4 regions of the Arthrobacter sp. AG258 genome follow, and region 3 is predicted to be linked to each of the others. Evidence: riboswitches for the same ligand, from Rfam matches in the RefSeq annotation. Region 3 holds a riboswitch; each other region holds the start of a gene.
What was found. A riboswitch is a leader RNA that binds a small molecule or an ion and turns the genes downstream of it on or off. The one in region 3 is predicted to bind cyclic di-AMP.

Region 1: another riboswitch for cyclic di-AMP. It lies ahead of DFO47_RS10845 (LysM domain-containing protein); the one in region 3 lies ahead of DFO47_RS19365 (hypothetical protein).
Region 2: another riboswitch for cyclic di-AMP. It lies ahead of DFO47_RS18060 (M23 family metallopeptidase); the one in region 3 lies ahead of DFO47_RS19365 (hypothetical protein).
Region 4: another riboswitch for cyclic di-AMP. It lies ahead of DFO47_RS16920 (glycoside hydrolase family 16 protein); the one in region 3 lies ahead of DFO47_RS19365 (hypothetical protein).

Annotation. Positions count from the first base shown of each region.
Region 1 covers NZ_SOBI01000004.1:349,250-354,063, reverse strand. Annotated here, with positions in the region: gene DFO47_RS10850 (protein adenylyltransferase SelO) at 1-1,095, shown strand, start outside; gene DFO47_RS10845 (LysM domain-containing protein) at 1,174-2,010, opposite strand; cyclic di-AMP (ydaO/yuaA leader) riboswitch at 2,014-2,186, opposite strand; gene DFO47_RS10840 (lytic transglycosylase domain-containing protein) at 2,440-3,753, shown strand; gene DFO47_RS10835 (TraR/DksA C4-type zinc finger protein) at 3,775-4,134, shown strand; gene DFO47_RS10830 (DNA alkylation repair protein) at 4,131-4,658, shown strand; gene DFO47_RS10825 (DUF1810 domain-containing protein) at 4,683-4,814, shown strand, end outside.
Region 2 covers NZ_SOBI01000009.1:158,514-163,327, forward strand. Annotated here, with positions in the region: gene DFO47_RS18050 (NlpC/P60 family protein) at 1-173, opposite strand, end outside; gene DFO47_RS18055 (C40 family peptidase) at 336-1,013, opposite strand; cyclic di-AMP (ydaO/yuaA leader) riboswitch at 1,084-1,281, opposite strand; gene DFO47_RS18060 (M23 family metallopeptidase) at 1,394-2,215, opposite strand; cyclic di-AMP (ydaO/yuaA leader) riboswitch at 2,226-2,468, opposite strand; gene DFO47_RS18065 (metal-dependent transcriptional regulator) at 2,577-3,278, opposite strand; gene serC (phosphoserine transaminase) at 3,551-4,681, shown strand; gene DFO47_RS18075 (DUF3027 domain-containing protein) at 4,757-4,814, opposite strand, start outside.
Region 3 covers NZ_SOBI01000011.1:32,032-36,845, forward strand. Annotated here, with positions in the region: gene tadA (tRNA adenosine(34) deaminase TadA) at 77-583, opposite strand; gene DFO47_RS19350 (phosphatase PAP2 family protein) at 639-1,442, shown strand; gene upp (uracil phosphoribosyltransferase) at 1,455-2,090, shown strand; gene DFO47_RS19360 (glyoxalase superfamily protein) at 2,135-2,536, shown strand; gene DFO47_RS19365 (hypothetical protein) at 2,604-3,311, opposite strand; cyclic di-AMP (ydaO/yuaA leader) riboswitch at 3,315-3,477, opposite strand; gene DFO47_RS19370 (glycosyltransferase family 39 protein) at 3,623-4,814, opposite strand, start outside.
Region 4 covers NZ_SOBI01000008.1:114,607-119,420, forward strand. Annotated here, with positions in the region: gene DFO47_RS16895 (YdcF family protein) at 1-72, opposite strand, end outside; gene rplI (50S ribosomal protein L9) at 244-696, opposite strand; gene rpsR (30S ribosomal protein S18) at 714-953, opposite strand; gene DFO47_RS16910 (single-stranded DNA-binding protein) at 1,080-1,655, opposite strand; gene rpsF (30S ribosomal protein S6) at 1,727-2,032, opposite strand; cyclic di-AMP (ydaO/yuaA leader) riboswitch at 2,395-2,571, shown strand; gene DFO47_RS16920 (glycoside hydrolase family 16 protein) at 2,657-3,676, shown strand; gene DFO47_RS16925 (glycosyltransferase) at 3,809-4,814, shown strand, end outside.

The DNA of each region.
Region 1 (4,814 bases), on a different contig from region 3:
GCCGGGGACGGCCGGGCCGTCGTCGGGCCAATGCTGCGCGAGTACGTTGTCAGTGAGGCCATGCACGCCCTGGGTATTCCCACCACGCGCTCCCTCGCCGTCGTGGCGACGGGGCGGCAGGTCCGGCGCGAGGGCATGCTGCCCGGTGCTGTCCTGGCACGGGTGGCCAGCAGCCACTTGAGGGTTGGGAGTTTCCAGTACGCACGGGCCACGGAGAACATGGACCTGCTCAAGCGGCTGGCTGACCACGCCATCAGCAGGCACTATCCGGACGCTGCAGTCGCCCCAAACCCCTATCTGGCACTGTTTGCGTCCGTCTGTTCCGCCCAGGCCGGGCTGGTGGCCCGGTGGATGCTGGCGGGATTCGTGCACGGGGTCATGAATACGGACAACATGACCATCTCAGGGGAAACCATTGATTACGGCCCGTGTGCGTTCCTGGATGCCTTCGATCCCGCCGCCGTGTTCAGTTCCATCGATGTCAGTGGCCGTTACGCCTACGCCAACCAGCCAGTCGTTGCCGAATGGAACCTTGCCCGCCTTGCCGAGGCAATGCTGCCGCTCGTTGACGAAGACGAGGACAAGGCTGTTGCTGCAGCGGTGGAGGTGCTCGGTGGATTCCGTGGACAGTACAGCACGGCGTGGACGGGCGGCATGAAAACCAAACTGGGTCTTGCCGCTGGAAACGCCAGCGACGACGCCTTGTCCAGCCTTATTGACGATGTGGTGGCCATCCTCAAGGACGGCCCGGTGGATTACACCCTGTTCTTCCGTAACCTTGGCAGGGCGGCCCGCGGCGACCTGCGCCCGGTGCGCGGGATGGTGATGGATTTGGCCGGCTTCGACGCCTGGTCGGAGCGGTGGTTGGCGCTGCAACCCGACGCAGGGCTGATGGACAGCGTCAACCCGGCGTACATTCCACGGAACCATCTGGTGGAGGAAGCCCTCGCCGCCGGCACGGAGGGAGATCCTGCCCCGTTGCAGCGCCTGCTTCAGGCCGTGACCGATCCTTTCACCGAGCGGGCCGGGCTGGAACGCTACATGGACGGTGCCCCGGCGGACTTCGGGACCTATACGACCTTTTGCGGGACCTGATCCGACGACAACAGGAGGGTGCCAACCGGAGACCCGGCTGCCACCCTCCTGTTGGGAGCAGGCTTTACTGCGCGAAGACTAGGCGACGCGGACCACTGAGTAGCCGCTGAGCCAGCTGATGGAGTGCACCTGCGTGGTGTAGCCGTTGACGCCGCCACTCACAACCTGGCCGTTGCCGGCGTAAACGCCCACGTGGCCCGAGGTGATGATGAGGTCGCCGGGTGCCGGGCTCCCGACCACGCTGCCGTACTGGAAGAACTGCGTGGGAGCCAGGTCGCCGACGCTCTTGCCGACGGAGCGCAGGGCCTTTTCAACCATGGCGGTGCAGTCCTGGCTCACGCCGACCTGGCCGTAGGCGGAGGCCAGGATGGCAGCACCGGTCCCGCTGCCGGTGGTGGACGCCACCGGCGTTGCTGATGCGTAGGACATGTTCATGCCGGTGTTCGCCGGTGCGGTGGCGGCTGCCGCCTGGACGGGGGCCGCTGCCGGCGCCGGGGCAGGTGCTGCCACGTAGCCGGCGCCGGGGATCTGGATCTGGTCACCGGGGTAGATGATGGACGACAATCCCAGGCCGTTGGCAGCCAGGACGTCATTGAGGCTGACTCCGTACGCGGCCGAAATCGCGCCGAGGGTGTCCCCGGAAACGACGGTGTGGACGGTTGCTGCCGCGGCTGCCGGAGCAGTTGCAGGAGCTGCGGCGGCCTGGACGCTGGCCTGCTCAGTGGTGTCCGCGCCCGTCACGCCCGCATGGGCCGGGGCGCCGACGCCGAACGCGATGCCGGACGCGGCGGCAACAGCGAGGGCCGGACGGCCAAACGAACGGGCCTGTGATTTGGCCGTCACGGCGAGTCCCTCGAGCGCAATGGAGCGGACCGGGGTCGCGCGGTGGCGGGCAGTGCTGAGATTCTTTGACACGATTGATCGCCTCTCCCATGCCTGCGGGGTGAGCTGTCGGGTTCGGGTTGGAGATACCCGGCCGAACATATCTCCGCGGTGGGCGGAGGAGCTGTCCGACTTAACCCCAAGACCTGAAAGGTCGTGGAAACTTGGTTCCCCCGTCCCTGCCAGCATGAATGCGGTTGAATCCCGGTATCAGCGGCAGGGCTCGGCAAACTGATGGGAGTGTCCCGTTTGGGGAGGGACACCAGAAGACCATAACCCGCCGACCCTCCCATTGTCACGTTTAGATAACATGCGAGGTTCTTCTCTCGTATTCAACCAACGATTGGATGGGTCCGATCCACCCACGCCGGGCTCCCGCCGGTCCGGCACCGGACCAAACGGGTAACAAAGCAGGCACGGCCGCCTTTCCGCTCCGGCGTGCCGCCGGTATGCTTCGGGACTATGCCCCTGTTCGTGACCATGCCCACGTCCCCACTGGTGGGGGGACTGCTCGCCATCGCAGTGGCAGCGGCCACGGTCCTGCCTGCCACGGCAGACGAGCCTGCACCTCCCGGTGGGTATCCGTCCTGGGCTGACGTGCAGCAGGCGCAGTCTTCCGAGGCAGCGAAAGCGGCAGAGATCACCACCATCAATGGGCTCCTGGACGGCCTCCAGACCCAGGCTGAAGCCGCCGGTAACACGGCGGTCCGGGCAGCGGCCGACTACGCCGCAGCCGACGCCGGGCTGCAAGCGGCATCGGTAAGGCTGGATTCATTGTCCGCCCAGGCTGCCCGCGCCAACGACGAACTGGCCCGGCATCGCAAGGAAATCGGAGCGCTTGCCGTCCAGGCGTACAAGACGGGCGGGACCAATACCGGATTCTTCGTGGCCCTTGATGCCCTGCGGAACAACAGCGTCCAAGGGCTCAACCTCGTCCAGCTGGTGGGCGACAAGACTGCTGCTCTGGTGGAGAAAACTGCGGCTGCCGGAAAAGTTGCCGCATCCCTGGCAGAGCAGGAAAAAGTGGCCCGCACTGAGCGGGAACGACTGTCCGGGGAAGCAAAAGCCAAACTGGACGCAGCCCGCTCCGCCCAGGACGCGCTTGCCCGGCAGGTAAATGACGAACAGCAGCACAGCACCGAACTGACCGCCCAGCTGGCCTCGCTGAAGGGAACGACGGCGGCACTTGAGGGGGAGTATCGCCAGGGCCAGGCGGCGCTGGCTGCCTATGAAGCGGCCCAGGAGGCCAAGCGCGCCGCTGCGGCGGAGCAGGCCCGCCGGCAGGCCGAAGCCGCGGCGCAGGCTGCCGCGGCCGCAGCCCGGCAGCCCAAACCCGCGGCTGCAGCTCCGGCCGGCAACGAGGCGGTACCGGCCCCGCCGGCCGACCCGGTTCCCGGCAGTCCGCCGCAGCCTGCCGTGCCCGGCCCGCCGCCCGTCGTCGTTCCCTCCGTCCCGGGCGGTGCCGTCAATGATCCTGCCGGCGCCAAGGCCTATGCCTCGGGACGCCTGGGTGCCCTCGGCTGGGGCGCCGACCAGTTCCAGTGCCTGTCCCAGCTGTGGACCAAGGAATCCGGCTGGCTGACCACGGCCACGAATGCCTCATCCGGGGCCTATGGCATAGCCCAGGCCCTGCCGCCGGGAAAGTACGCCAGCGCCGGAAGCGACTGGCTGACGAGTTACCGGACGCAGATTGACTGGGGGCTCGGCTACATCCGCGACCGCTACGGGTCCCCGTGCGGCGCCTGGAGCCATTCCGTCGCCCTGAACTGGTACTGACTGACGCGCTAGGCTTTCCGCATGCCAGATTTCGAACGGTTCAGGGTGCTGCTCGAAGAGGAACGGGCCCGGAGGTTGGCCCTGTTGCCGGCGCTGCGGGCTGATATCGACGCGGCCAACGCGGCCCGGCAGGACTCCAACGTCGATGACGAACACGATCCCGAGGGCGCCACGATCGCCTTCGAACTGTCGCAGGCGTCGGCATTGTTGAAGCAGAGTTCAGCCGGGCTGGACCAAGTGGAGGCAGCCCTGGAGCGGCTGGCCAACGGCACCTATGGAACCTGTGCGGTCTGCGGCGAGCCCATTGCGGCCGGCAGGCTCGAGGCGCGGCCCTGGACCCCATTCTGTATCCTTCATGCCTCTGCGGGGCGGGGGCGGTGACCGAGGTGCCCGACGTCGCGGCTGCTGCTGAATTTATCGACCGGACCCTTCAGAACGAGGGTGCCTGGTACCGGGCCGACGAGGTGGGCTACCGGCTGGGCGGAGCCCTGGCCTCCTACGGGTCTTCGATCGGCGCAGTCCGCGGCACAGTCCGGGACGCCCTTAGGAAGTTCAAGGACATGGGCCATGACACCACGGTCATGCTGGCCTCCGCCCTGTGGGGCCAGCCGAAACCAGGCTCGCAGCCGGTCTTCGAACGCCGGCTGGCCGCCGTTGTCCTGCTGCAAACAAAGGTGCAGGTGCTGCGGCATTCGGACCTCACCCGGCTGGAGGGCTTTCTCCGGTCGGCCCAGGCGGCAGAGCTGGCCGGGCCTTTGGTCTCCGACGTCCTGGTGCCCTTGCTGGCCGGCTTGGACCACCGAGACCGCCAGCGGGCCGCGGCTGTCCTGGCGCGCTGGCGCGCAGACCCTGAATCCCAACTCCAAACGGCAGCACGCCTCCTGGAGAAAGAGTTGACACAATGACCTGCAAGCCACAGAGGAGAGCCCATGAGTGAAGCGTTTGACCTGGAACGATTCGTCGCCGCCCAAGACAGTGGGGGAACCTACCGAAGCGCGCTTGGCGAATTGCAGCTCGGCAACAAGACCGGGCACTGGATGTGGTTCATTTTCCCCCAAGTT
Region 2 (4,814 bases), on a different contig from region 3:
TCGGCTGCGTTGGCTGCGATGCCGCTGGTCAGGACCAGGCCGGAAGCTGCAGCGATTACTGCAGCCTGGCGGCCCATGCCGCCGGCGTTGTCGCTGACAGCCTTGGCAATGATCGCGATCGAGTTGGTTTTGGTGACCTCGGCGCGGTGCCGTGCGGTAGCACGAGTCGTCATCAGTTCTCTCTTTCGTTTTCCTCTGGACCGCGGTGGCCTGTCCGAGGGGGTTGGATGCGCCGGCATCTTGGGGGTACGCCGGCGCGTCCCGAACGGGGATGTTGGTTTCTAGCGAAAAAGCTTTGGGCAAAGAAATAGCCCTTGGAGCGTGGAGCCCAAGAACTACTTGTTCAGGTGGTAGTACGTGGAAGTACCGGTGGCTGCGGGAGAGTGGAGCATGGTTCCCTGCGACGGGTTGAGCGCGCTGATCATCATGCCGTTGCCGACGTAGATGCCGACGTGTGCGCCGCCGTTCTGGACCACGAGGTCGCCCGGCTGGGGGGTGGAGGTGGGGGTCATGATGCTCCACGCGTTCGTGCGGGGAATGCTGATTCCAGCCTGCGCGTAGACCCACTGAACGAAGCCGGAGCAGTCCCAGCCGTTGGGGGTGGTGCCGCCCCAGACGTAGGGGTGGCCGATGCCGGTGTAGGCGATCGCGGCGATACCCGAGGTGGCTGCGGACGAAACGGCTTCCACTGCCTGTCCGGCCTTGGACGCCTCCTGGCCGGCAGTGGTGGCGGTGCGGTCCGCGGACGCGGTGGACTGGGTGCGCACGGTTTCCACCTTCGGGGCGGCGGTGGTCTTGACCGCCGGACGCTCGAAGGAAACGGTGGCCGTGGGGGCCGCGGTGACAGCAAGGGCGGTCTGCGCGGAACCGGACTCCGTGGAGGCCGAGATGCCGGCAGTGGTGTCCGCGGCGTTGGCCGGCAGGCCCATGCTCAGGATGAGGCCTGAAGCCGCTGCCACAACGGCAGCCTGGCGGCCCACGGTCCCGGCATTGGCGCTTACGGCCTTGGACATGGCGTCCAAGGGGTTGGCGCGAACCGTTTGCGCACGGTGGCGCGCAGAATTATGGCGTGAAGACACGAAGGTAGCCTCTCCCAATGCCTGCGAGGTGAGCTGTCGGATTCGGATGGGAGTCACCCGGCCACTTCGCTTCCTGGGAAGCTCATGACTTAACCCCAAGGCCTTCCAGAACGCAGAAGGCCAAAATTGGTTCCCCCGCCCCTGCCAGACGATGAAATGCGAACGGACCTTGAGCGGTGGCAGAGTTAGGCAATCCACTCAAGAGCGTCAACTTCGGAAAAGTTGACGCGAGTTAGACGGTACAGCAGTTTTGCTTCAATGTCACATTCAGGTCACGGCGGGTCACGGCGATCTGGGAGTGCGCAATCAAACGGTTACAGCCAGCCCATCGGATCGACCACTTCGCCGTTGACCTGAACTTCGAAGTGCAGGTGGCAGCCGGTGGACGCCCCGGTGGTCCCGCTCAACGCCACGACTTCGCCGCGGGAGACCGTTTGGCCCACCTTGACGTTGAAGGACGAGAGGTGGTTGTACGTGGTCTCCAGGCCGTTGCCATGGTCGATCACCACCCGGTTTCCACCGCCGAACTGGTGCCAGCCGGCGAAGGTCACGGTTCCTGTTGCGGCTGCCAGGACGGACGTCCCGCACTGTGCCACGAAGTCCTGTCCGCGGTGGAAATCTCCGGTGCCGCCGGTGATTGGGCTGACCCGGTAGCCGAAGGGCGACGCGGTCACGAGGGATGCCAGCGGCGCGGCCAGGGTCCCGGCGGAAGCCGCACGCGTTACCGATCCGGCCGACTGGGCGCTCAGCAGTTGCTTCAGCTTCCCGTCGGGGTCCGCCTGCGTTACGACGGCTGAGCGGCTGAAGTCGATCTGGGCGCCTACATCCGCGGAAATCTGGGGCTGGGGGCTGACTGCGGAGGCGGCCTGGGGTGCGATTCCGGCCGCATCCGTCGCCATAACGGGGCTGGTGGCGGGCATGGTCACCGTGAGCACCAGGCCGGTGGCGGCGAGGGCGATGCCAGCCTTTTGGCCGATGCCGCTGGCCGCGGCAAAGTCGGTGATTTGCCGGAACGGACCCCGGCGGCGGCGTGCATCCCGTTGCGGGTCGCGGGGGCGCTCCGCGGCGGCTACTTCGACAACCCGGGGTGCCTCAGGGGGGCCCGCCGCGCGACGGCGGCCCCGGGAGGTCTGCATGGTCAAGAAGGGTTCCTCTCTGGAATAGCCTGCGGAGTTAGCTGTCGGATTCGGGTCAGAGAGATCAAAGACCCGGTCCGTCATGGGCAAACTTCTACACAGGGATATTCCCGGAAGAATCCTTCACTGGAGAGGCTTGCTGCTGACGGACTTCACCCCAAGGCAGTCCCCCGCTGCCGGTTGTGGTTCCCCCGCCTCTGCCAGTAACGACTCGTACACCTGGCCCGCTGGCAGAGCTCGGCTCCGGATCAGGTAACGCTTAAGTATCAACGCTGGGTTCCACTATAGGGGCTTAAGACCCTAGGTAACAATTCCGTTATCTTTGCTTGGAATCCCCCGGGTGGGGTATGGAAACGCGGCGTCAGGCCTGGTTCACGGCGACGAAAACGTGTGCCGCCACCTCGGGAGGCAGCTCCAGCGCGCCCTCGATTCCCGCCACCCGTACCGAAATGTAGTCACCGACGCGTTCCAGGGAGACAGACGCGCCGGGCCGGATACCGCCCTCGTCGAGCTGGGTCAGCAGTTCCGGCTCCACCTGGATCGGTTCCGCCAGCCGGCTGATGGTCACTGCCGATTCAGGCCCGTAGGCCTTCATTGCCTCCACCAGGCTGATGGCGCCGTCGCCGAACCCGGGTCCGGGCTCTCCGCCCAGGGCGGCAAGGCCGGGGATGGGGTTTCCGTAGGGCGACTCCGTGGGGTGGTCCAGCATCTCGTAGATGCGCCGCTCCACCCGTTCGCTCATAACGTGTTCCCAGCGGCAGGCTTCGTCATGGACATAGGCCCAGTCCAATCCGATCACGTCGGCCAGCAGGCGCTCGGCCAGCCGGTGCTTCCGCATGACCTCAGTGGCACGCTTGCGGCCGGTGTCGGTCAGTTCCAGGTGCCTGTCACCGGAGACGACGACCAGGCCATCGCGCTCCATCCGGCCGATGGTCTGGGAAACGGTAGGCCCCGAGTGGCGCAGGCGTTCGGCGATACGGGCCCGGAGGGCAACGATGTTCTCTTCCTCAAGCTCCAGGATGGTCCTGAGGTACATCTCCGTAGTGTCGATCAGATCCGTCATCCAGCTCAGCTCCTCGAGCGCAGTACCTTGCGTTGTCCCACCGTATCGCCTCTTCCCGCGACGTAGTCCGGGGAAGAGTTTAGCCTATTTTGATTTAGTCCGAATAGGGCCTGCCGCCTGCGGCGTCTCATTGGCTGGACATTGGCGCCGCCCGCTCCCGCCACCCTGCGCGCTTCAGGCAGAATTGGGGAAGGTTTGCACTGCAGCCATGGCCGGCTCCCGGCCACCAACCACCCGGACCACAGCTTTCGTCCCCGCCGAATGGAGCACCTGTGAGCGACACCAGCATCACGATTCCCGCCAACCTCCTGCCCCAGGACGGGCGGTTCGGGGCCGGCCCCTCAAAGGTCCGGCCGGAACAGATCGATGCCCTGTCCGCTGCGTCGAAGACTATCCTCGGCACATCCCACCGGCAGGCTCCGGTCAAGAACCTGGTGGGCTCCGTACGCGAAGGACTCAGCCAGTTCTTCCGTGCTCCCGAGGGCTACGAGGTGGTCCTCGGCGTGGGCGGCTCCACCGCGTTCTGGGACATCGCGAGCTTCGGCCTCGTGTCCAAGAAGGCGCAGCACCTGTCCTTCGGGGAGTTTGGCTCCAAGTTTGCCTCCGCCACCAACAAGGCGCCGTTCCTGGAAGCGTCCTCGATCATTAAGTCTGAGCCGGGCACCCGTCCTGCAGCGCAGGCGGAGGCGGGCGTGGACGTCTACGCGTGGCCACAGAATGAGACCTCCACGGGCGTCGCCGCCCCGGTCAAGCGGGTGCCGGGCGCCGACAAGGACGCCCTGGTCCTGGTGGACGCAACCTCCGCTGCCGGCGGCCTGGACGTCGACATTGCCGAAAGCGACGTTTACTACTTCGCCCCGCAAAAGAATTTCGCTTCCGACGGTGGCCTTTGGCTCGGCCTCTTCTCCCCCGCCGCCCTGGAGCGCGCTGCCGCCATCAAGGCAAGCGGCCGCTGGATCCCGGACTTCCTGGACCTCCAGACCGCCATCGACAATTCACGGCTGAACCAGACGTACAACACCCCGTCGCTGTCCACCCTGGTAACCCTTGACGCCCAGGTCCAGTGGCTGAACGCCAACGGCGGCCTGGACTTCGCCTCTGCCCGCACCGCCGATTCCGCCGGCCGCATCTACAGTTGGGCTGACGCCTCGGAGTTCGCCACCCCGTTTGTGGCCAACCCGGAGGAGCGCTCCAACGTCATCGCCACCATCGACTTTGACGAGTCGGTGGACGCGGCAACGGTGGCGAAGGTCCTGCGCGCCAACGGCATCGTGGACACCGAGCCCTACCGGAAGCTGGGCCGCAACCAGCTGCGCATCGCCACCTTCGTCGCCATCGAGCCCGACGACGTCTCGGCACTGCTGTCCAGCATCGACTATGTGGTGGGCGAGCTCCGCAAGTAGTCCAGGCACACGCGAAAGGCGCCGCCCGGGATAACCCCCGGACGGCGCCTTTCGCGTGTGGCGGAAAATTCTTGCCTAGTCTTTTGGCTCCGCGGCGCCGGCGGCAGGCTCCGCGTCGTCGTCGGCATCCTCT
Region 3 (4,814 bases):
CCCGCCGCGGACTGCCGGAAACGCGCCGCGGACTGCCGGAAACCCGCCGCGGTAAAGATGCCCGCCGCCGGACGCGCTAAAGGCTGCTGCGGTGCGCCGCGAAGAACTCGCGCAGCAACCGGGCGCACTCTTCCTCGCGGACGCCCGGGTACACCTCAACCCAATGGTTGAGCCGCCGTTCGCGCAGGATGTCGAACACGGATCCTGCGGCACCGGCTTTCTCGTCCCACGCCCCGAAAACCACCCGGGGGATCCTGGCCAGGACGATCGCGCCCGCGCACATGGCGCAGGGTTCCAGGGTGACCACCAACGTGCAGTCGGAGAGCCGCCAGCCGTCGCCCCGGCCGCCGTCGAGCCTGGCCCGTTCCTGCAACCGTGCGGCAGCTTCCCGGATGGCCACCACCTCGGCGTGGGCTGTTGGGTCACCCAGCTCCTCCCGCTGGTTCCGGCCGGAACCCAGCACCCTGCCGTCGGGCCCAATGACCACGGCGCCGATGGGCACGTCCTCCGTGGCGAGGGCGCGGTGCGCCTCCGCGAGGGCAAGGCCCATCCAGGCGTCGTGTTTCTTTTCGGGCAACGGCATGGCTCAATGATAGTTTCGGGGATACTCAGGTTACTTACCGATGCCGGGAGGCACCATGGATACGCTTCGGGACCGCTTGGGGACCTGGTTCAAACCCTACGCGGCGCTGGTCCTCACCATCCTCGTGGGCGGTGTTGTCATCGTCTCCCTCGCCCTGCTGGGCGCCGAGGTGTATGACGACGTGGTGGACTCCGCCGGGCTGGCCAACCTGGACAAGCCGGCGCTGGCCTTGTCCGAGAGCCTCCGCAGCCCCGGGCTCGACGCGTTCGTTACCGGGTTCACCAATATCGGCGGTGGCATCGGAATGCCCATCCTGGCCAGCATCCTCACCGCGTGGCTGACCTTCCTCAGCCGCAACTGGCGTCCGCTGGTCCTGATCGGCGGAGCCGCTGCCGTGTCCATTACCGCCACCACCTTCGGCAAGAAGCTGGTGGGACGCACGCGCCCGGATCACGCAGACGCCGTTCCGCCGTACGAGGATTCCCCGTCGTTCCCGAGCGGGCACACCCTGAACACCACCGTGGTGATCAGCCTGGTGGTGTACCTGATCTGCCTCCAGTTCCACGCCATGCGCGTCCGGGTCCTGGCCATCACGGCGGGCGCGGTGTTCATCATCGCCATGGGTTTGAGCAGGGTCTTCCTGGGCCACCACTGGCTCACGGATGTCATGGCGGGCTGGCTGCTGGGTCTCACCTGGGTGGGTGTGGTGATTATGGCCCACCGGCTGTTCCACATTGTCCGCAGGCGGGAACACGTGGGTGCGGCGCCGTCGTTCGACCGTCCCATCGTCAGGGACGTGGTGGCCGAGGAGCTGCACGACGGCGAACACTCCGGACCCGGCAAAGGCAGCGCCGGATGATAGTTTTAGGGGATGCGCACTCTCGTTGTTGACCACCCCCTGGTCGCCCACAAGCTCACCGTCCTGCGGGACAAAAACACGCCGTCGCCGGTCTTCCGCCAGCTGACGGAGGAGCTGGTGACCCTCCTGGCCTATGAGGCCACGCGGGAGGTCCGCACCGAGCCCGTCACCATCCAAACGCCCGTCAGCACCACGGTCGGCACCGCGTTCACCAAGCCCACGCCGCTGGTAGTTCCCATCCTGCGCGCCGGCCTGGGCATGCTGGAAGGCATGACCAAGCTGGTGCCCACCGCCGAGGTGGGCTTCCTGGGCATGGCCCGGGACGAGGAAACCCTGGACATCATCACGTATGCCGAGCGCCTCCCCGAGGACCTCACCGGCCGCCAGGTCTTCGTCCTGGACCCGATGCTGGCCACCGGCGGAACCCTGCGTGAGGCCATCAAGTTCCTCTTCAAGCGCGGCGCCTCCGACGTCACCTGCATCTGCCTGCTGGCGGCCCCGGAGGGCCTGGCCAAGCTGGAGGAGGAACTGGGCGACGCAAACGTGCACATCGTCCTGGCCTCCATCGACGAGAAGCTCAACGAGAAGTCCTACATTGTTCCCGGCCTCGGCGACGCCGGCGACCGCCTGTACGGGATCGCCGGGTAGGTTCCACCCTTTTTCAAAACCGTTCCCGCCGCTAGCCTGTGCGGATGGACTGGAAACTTGAACTTGTCTTTGTCCCTGTATCCGATGTGGACCGCGCCAAGGATTTCTACGTCAACAAGGTTGGCTTCAACGCCGACTACGACGAACGCCCGTCGGAGTCGATCCGCTTCGTGCAGTTGACGCCACCCGGCTCCGCCTGCTCCATCTGCATCGGCGAAGGGCTCACCGACGCTCCGCCCGGCACAGGATCCAACCTCCAGCTGGTGGTCAGCGACATCGAGGCTGCCCACCGCCAACTCAAGGGCAACGGCGTGGACGTCAGCGACGTGGATGTGCAGCAGTGGGGCCACTTCCTGTACTTCGCCGATCCGGACGGCAACAAGTGGTCTGTCCAGTACATCCCCTGGCGGAACGCCGGGCCGGGCGACGTCCGGGGCGCCGGTTAACGCAAACCGCGGGCCGCATCGACATGATGCGGCCCGCGGTTTGCGTTGCGCCCGGTGCTGGTGGTGCCTAGTACCAGTTGTGTGCCAGGTGGAAGTTCAACGCGCCGCAGGGCGAGGCGTAGCTCTTCTTGATGTAGTCCAGGCCCCAGTTGATCTGCGTGCGGTAGTTGGTCAGGTAGTCGGCGCCTGCGCTGGCCATCTTCTCCGCCGGCAGCGACTGGACGATGCCGTACGCGCCGCTGCTGGCGTTGGTGGCGGTGGTGGTCCAATCGGATTCCTTGGTCCACAGCGTCTGCAGGCACTGCATCTGGTCCGGTCCCCAGCCAAAGGAGGACAGCTGGCTGGCGGCGTAGGCCTGGGCGCCCGCGGGATCGTTAACCGCGACGGCGGGAGCAGGCTCAGGTGCGGGGGCCGGCGCAGGTGCGGGTGCTTCAGCAGGCGGGGCGGCGGGAGCGGGCGCGGGGGCCGGCTCCGCGGCCTGCGGTGCCACGCTGATGGCGGAAGGAGCAGGATTAGCGGCCGGGTTGGACCGGATTTCGCTCTTCTCGATGCTCATCTGGGCATCCGCCGCCGACGTGGAAGCGCTTGACCCGGTGGACGACGCCTGGGTCATGCTGTTGGTCGCCTGGCCTGCCGCGCCAACGCCAACCAGCACCGCGCATGATGCAGCGAGGACCGCAACACGCCGGCCCACGGTGGTCTTTTTGGCGGGCTGGGGTTTGGCCCGATGTTTTGCCTTGGTTTGCAGGCATGGTTTTGCCATGGATTTAGACATGATTGATCGCCTCTCACACCTGCGGAGTTAGCTGTCGGGTTCGGATGAGGGCATCCGGCCGCACGGAAAAAACACGTGCTGGCTTAACCCCAAGGGCAATCATTGCCCGGGACGGTGGGTCCCCCGCCTCTGCCGTTGCTCAAGCGGAATCCGGGAAGCGGCAGAGCTTGGCGTCAACCCGGGATATGCGGCCCGAACGGGGACCGCACCCAATCGACGGTACAGGAAGATTGCGCATTAGTCACATTTGGGTAACGGAAGTCACGAATCATGGCGCGTCGATTTGCTGCAGGCGGATCCCCGGCGCCGGGTTATCCCGCCAGGATATAGACCGTGGTCCCGCCAATGTTTTGCGCCGGGAACGTGGACTCCACCCACTGTGCAATCCGGGTGGAGGCGTCAAAGCCGCTGCTGGACATCATGGTCCCGCCGGCAATGAAGTAGTGGATCCGGCCTTGGGAGACCAGCGCTTGGAACTGTTCCAGCGTGGGGGAGGGGTCGGTGCCGTTGAAGCCGCCCACGGCCATCACCGGCAGTTCCGTGGCCAGTTGGTAACCTGCGGCATTGTTCGAACCGACTACTGCCGCTGCCCAGGTGTAGTTTGAGGCACCGTCCTTCAATGCGGCCACGAGCCCGGCCGACGGCGTGGGCGCACCCAGAAGGCCGCCCATCCCGCCGGCGCGGCCACCGGTGGCACCCTGACCGCCCTGCGCTGCCCCGCCCTGGCCTGCTGCCCCGCCCTGGCCGGCACCCTGGCCTTGTCCGGCCTGGCCTTGTCCGGCCTGGCCTTGTCCAGCCTGGCCGTTCAACTGCCGGGACGTGCCGCCCGCGCCAAACCCGCCGGTCCGGTTTCCGCCGAACCCGCCCGGGCCGCCGAACGACGTCGCCGGTCCGGCGCTGACAATGGCCCCGCTGTGCGCCGTCGCCGCCGTCGACATGGAGAAGGCCAGCGGGCCGGCCAGCGATGCCGCAATGGCGAGCGCCGTCGTCGTCCGTTGCACGGAGCGCAGGCGGATGAACCTGTTCAACCCTGTTCCTGCTGCGGCCGCAAGGCCTGCAGCCAGCACCACCCAGCGCAGCCACGGGCCGTAGGCGGATGTGGTTCCCAGCAGGGTGAATGCCATCAGGGCTGCCGCGGCCACTGCGGCGGCCAGGAAGACCGCCGCTGCGGCCTGCCGCCGGTGCTGCCAGAGAAGTACCGGGCCCAGGCCGGCCAGGGCTGCGATCCCGGGCGCCAATGCCACCGCGTAGTAGGGGTGGATGATGCCCGCCATGAAGCTGAAGACCAGGCCGGTCACCAGGACCCAGGAACCCCAGATGAGCACCGACGCCCGGACGGCGTCAGTCCGCGGCGCCCGGCGTCCCACCCACAGCAGGCCGGCAGCAAGGATCAGTGCGGAGGGCAGCAGCCACGCGATCTGGCCGCCAAATTCGCTGTTGAACATCCGCAGCAGCCCGGGAACGCCCCAGCCGTTGGCGCCGCCCACGCTCCCTGTCTCGTCG
Region 4 (4,814 bases), on a different contig from region 3:
GCGCCTCCGGTCGGTCGCAAAGCTGACGGCTGCGGCCAGCAGGAGGATGCAGCTGACGAAGAGGAACGGCAATGCTGGGTGACCTTCCGTGGAAACGGTGGAGTGGTGCAGGCCAGGAACAGCGGCCCGCCCCAAGCCTATGGCGCACGCGGCCGGCCGCTGGAAACCCCGGCAGTGACCTTGCACGCAAATGGCCCCCGCACCGGAATCCCGGGCGGGGGCCACTGAACTGCGGTGCGGAAACTACTTTCCGGCAACGACCTCAAGGTCGATGACAGCGGAAACATCCTCGTGCAGGCGGACGTTGGCCGTGTACGAACCGACAGACTTGATGTGGTTCGGCAGTTCAACGTTGCGCTTGTCGATGGCACCGAGGCCGGCGGCCTCGACTGCGGCAGCGACATCAGCAGGCTTGACGGTGCCGAAGAGACGACCGGACTCGCCGGCCTTCACCTCGAGCTTGACCTTCTTGGAGGACAGAGCCTGGGCCTGCGCCTGTGCAGCTTCAACAGAAGCGTGCGCACGGGCGGCGCGGGCAGCCTTGATGGACTCAACCTGCTTCTCGCCACCCTTGGTCCAGGTCAGGGCGAAGCCGCGGGGCAGCAGGAAGTTACGTGCGTAACCGTCCTTGACCTCGACAACATCGCCAGCAGCACCGAGACCGGTTACTTCGTGGGTCAGAATGAGCTTTGCCATGTTAGTTAATCCCTTCCTTAGCCGCGGCCAGCGCCGGAGTAAGGCAGCAGAGCAACTTCGCGGGCGTTCTTGATTGCCTGGGCGATCTTGCGCTGTTCCTGCACCGTGACGCCAGTGACGCGACGGGCGCGGATCTTTCCGCGGTCGGAGATGAACTTGCGCAGCAATGCTACGTCCTTGTAGTCGATGACAGTGATGTCAGCGGCCTTCAAGGGGTTGGACTTTGGTTTGGGCTTACGGAGTTCAGCCTTAGCCATCGTGGAGCTCCTATTCTAGGGAGCCCGTGGATATTGATCCACGGGATGGTGGTGGTCCGACGGCGGCAAAACCTTGGGTGCCTTGCGGCTCCCGGGCATTCCCGGCATCGGGCCGTTGTTTGGGTTTTAGAAGGGAGGTTCGGAATCGGGGCCGTTGCCCCAGCCGCCTGCATTGGACACGCCGGGCGTGGCCCAGGGATCGTCCTGTGCAGCCTGCTGGTTGCCGCCGCCCCAGCCTCCACCGGAGTTGCCGCCCTGGTTTCCACCAGGGTTGCCGCCTCCGAAGCCACCGCCGCCGTTGCCGCCGCCGAAGCCGCCCCCACCCTGTCCGCCGGAGCGCTGGGTGCGGTTGACCTTGGCGTTGGCGTAGCGCAGGCTGGGGCCGATTTCGTCGACCTCAAGCTCGATGACAGTGCGCTTTTCGCCTTCTTTTGTTTCGTAGGAACGGCTCTTCAAGCGGCCGGTGACGATCACGCGCATGCCCTTGGTCAGGGATTCGGCGACGTTCTCGGCAGCTTCACGCCAGACCGCGGCGCGGAGGAACAGGGTCTCCCCGTCCTTCCACTCGTTGGACTGGCGATCAAAGGTGCGGGGGGTGGAAGCGATGGTGAAGTTCGCTACTGCGGAACCGGACGGTGTGAACCGCAATTCCGGGTCATTGGTGAGGTTACCGATGACCGTAATGGTGGTCTCGCCTGCCATCTACTGCCTCCTTGTTCGATCCTGGGTGAAGAGTGCGTTCCTGCGGGGTAAAGAATGAATTTTGGTGCTGATTACTCAGCAACAACCTTCTGCTCTTCGGGGCGGGTGATCTTGGTGCGCATGATGGTCTCGTTAAGAGACAGCTGGCGGTCAAGTTCCTTGGCGGTTTCCGGCTTGGCGGTGAAGTTCACCACGGCGTAGATACCTTCGGACTTCTTCTTGATCTCGTAAGCCAGACGGCGACGGCCCCAGATGTCAACCTTTTCGATGGTTCCACCATCGTTGGTGATGACGTTCAGGAACTTCTGAAGCGACGGCTCAACGGTACGCTCTTCGACCTCGGGGTCGATGATTACCATCAATTCGTAAGGACGCATATGTGAACCCACCTCCTTTGGGCTAAGCGGTTACGGCATTTCCGTAACAGGAGGTTCATTTGCGATTCCGCGCAGTGCCTTGCCACCAGTACGGAGGCAGGACGCAGCACAGACTTCAATATCCTAGTGCATCTGGACCTGATAGGCGATTCGCGCTTGACTCAAGGCTAGCCGCGTGATGCGGCAGGAGCAGCCCGACCGGACACGTATGTGGAAAACGCAGGAGTGTGCCGGTCGCCATTAGACGTCTATGCGGTGCACCGCGGGACGCCACGCCCACCGCGCCGCTTCCGTTACCCAATTGTGATTCCACAGGGATTTTCGTGTACGGTCTTCGGGTGGGCCGCCCCAGCCGGCCCCAATCCCGGAAGACGCCCAACTCTGCCGCTTCCGCGATCCCTCAGGTTCCAAGGCAGAGGCGGGGGACCCAAGTGTCACGGGTATGGCTCCCGCCTGCCCTCGGGGTGAAGCCGCGATCCGCGGCCGAATGGCAGCATTCGAACCCGACAGCTAACCCCGCCGGCGTTGAGAGGTAAATTCCCCATGCCCGCATCCCGCAAATCGAGCGCCAAACGCGCCCGCCGTCATCAGAATGAGACCCCATCGGCCGGGCTCCGTCAGTTCTTGACATCCAGAGATTCCCGCCGCCTGCCCTTGGCCGCCGGCCTGGCAGCAGCCGTCCTCGGCGCAGCCTCCCTTGGCCTCGGCGTCGCCAACGGCAATGAAGCTGCCGACGTATCCCGGGTGGCCAGCGCCGCCGGGGCCGGCAGCGAGGTACAGGTCCAGCCCACCCCGTCGGCCGCAGTCCAGTCCGCTCCGGCGCCCGCCCCGGCACCGGCAGCCGCACCCGCGCCCGCACCAGAGCAGGCTCCGGCCCAGGCGCCGGCTCCCGCGGCACCCGCCCCGGCTCCGGCCGTGGCGGCTCCTGCACCGCAGTCCCCCATCGCCGTGGCACCAGCCTCGGCACCGCTGGCCAACAGCGGGACGCCCATGCCCGCAGGGGTCCCCGGAAACTGGACCATGACCTTCGCTGACGAGTTCAACGGTTCAGGCCTGGACAGCGGTAAGTGGTCCAACTGCTGGTTCTCCCCCAACTGCGGAACCATGAACAAGGTGGCCACCAGCCCAGCCAACGTCTCCGTGGCCAACGGCAACCTGGCCCTCAGCCTTGCCTCCTCGTCTTCCGGGTCCTTGGTCTCCACGAACCCGAAGGGTGGAGCGGGCACCGGGTACCAGTTCACCACCGGGTACGTCGAGGCCCGCATCAAGTTCCCCGGCAACGCCAACGGCCTCTATAACTGGCCCGCGTTCTGGACCACCGGGCAGTCCTGGCCGGCCACCGGCGAGAACGACATCGCGGAGGTCCTCCAGGGCAAGATGACCGTGAACTACCACTCCGGCTCCGGGTCACACAACCAGGGTGGCGTCGGCGGCAACTGGGCCAACGAATACCACACCTTCGGCTTGCACCGGATGGCCAACTCGTCGGACGTCTACTTCGACGGCGTGAAGGTCAAGTCCTACCCCACGGACGACGGAAACGCCCCGCAGTACATCGTGCTGAACGTCGGCGCTTCCTCGACGAACCCGGTGTACGGCCCGCAGTCCCAACTCCTGGTGGACTACGTCCGCGCCTGGCAGTAGCCGGCCACGCGCCCCCTTGGAAAGGGCGACGGCGGGACTTCCCGCCGTCGCCCTTTTTTGGCTTCCTGCGGTTCCCCACAAAGTTGCCCAGAGCAACCCTGCCACCCGAGTGTGATCCAGTACACTCTTGCAATGAAGCTCCTGTACGTGACGGAAAGCGTGCCAAACCGGGACCCGCAACTCGGTGATGGAAGCTCCATGATCCCGTACGAAGTGATCCTTCACCTTCCCGCGGATGTTGCCGTCACGCTGCTGACGTTTTCCGGCCCTGTCCCGGTTCCGGCGGAGGTCCGGGCCCGCTGCGAAACCGTCCACGAACTAGCCCCGCGGGACGACCCCGCCGCATTTGTCCGCTCCTTCGGCGGCCTCGCCGGCCTGGGAAAGCACCGGCGCTCCACCCCGTCAGCGCGGGCAGCGGCAGCCACCCTGTCCGGCAGCAGAGAGGCCACCCTCATCCATGGCCCGCACGCCCTCTTCCTTTCGCATCATGTGGCCGGTCCCGTGGTGCTGCAAACGGTGGACCCTTGGTCCATCCGGGCCGCCATGGACACGGATATTGCCCGCTCCCTCCGGCCGGCCTACCGGCTGCGCGAGCACCTCGCCGAACGGGCGGAACGGTCGCTGCCCGCCAGGGCGCGGCTGCTGACCGTCGGGGCACAGGACGCTGCAGCCTGGTCCGCGAAGCTCGGCCGGTCCGTGAAAAGCATCCCCAACGGAACCAGCGTGGCCGCGGGGCCGCGTCCGGACCGGAAGGCGCCGGTGGTCTGCTTCGCGGGCAGCCTCAACTACGCCCCCAACGTGGACAGCGCCACGGTCCTGGCCACCCGTATCGCTCCCCTCGTGTGGCGGGAGGTCCCGGAGGCACGGTTCGTCATCGCCGGGCGGCAACCCACAGCGGCAGTCCAGGCGCTGGCCGGTCCACACATCGAAATCCTGGCCAACGTGCCCTCACTCCCGGATGTCTTCAAGGGGGCCGACGTCGCCGTCTTCCCCGACGAACACGGCGTAGGCATCCGAAACTCCGTGCTTGAGGCCCTTGCCGCCGGGCTGCCTGTAGTGGCCTCCCCGGTGGCGGCACGTGAACTTCCGCCGCACCCGCTGCTCACCGTCGAGGCCGGCCAGGACGCAATGGTCCGCA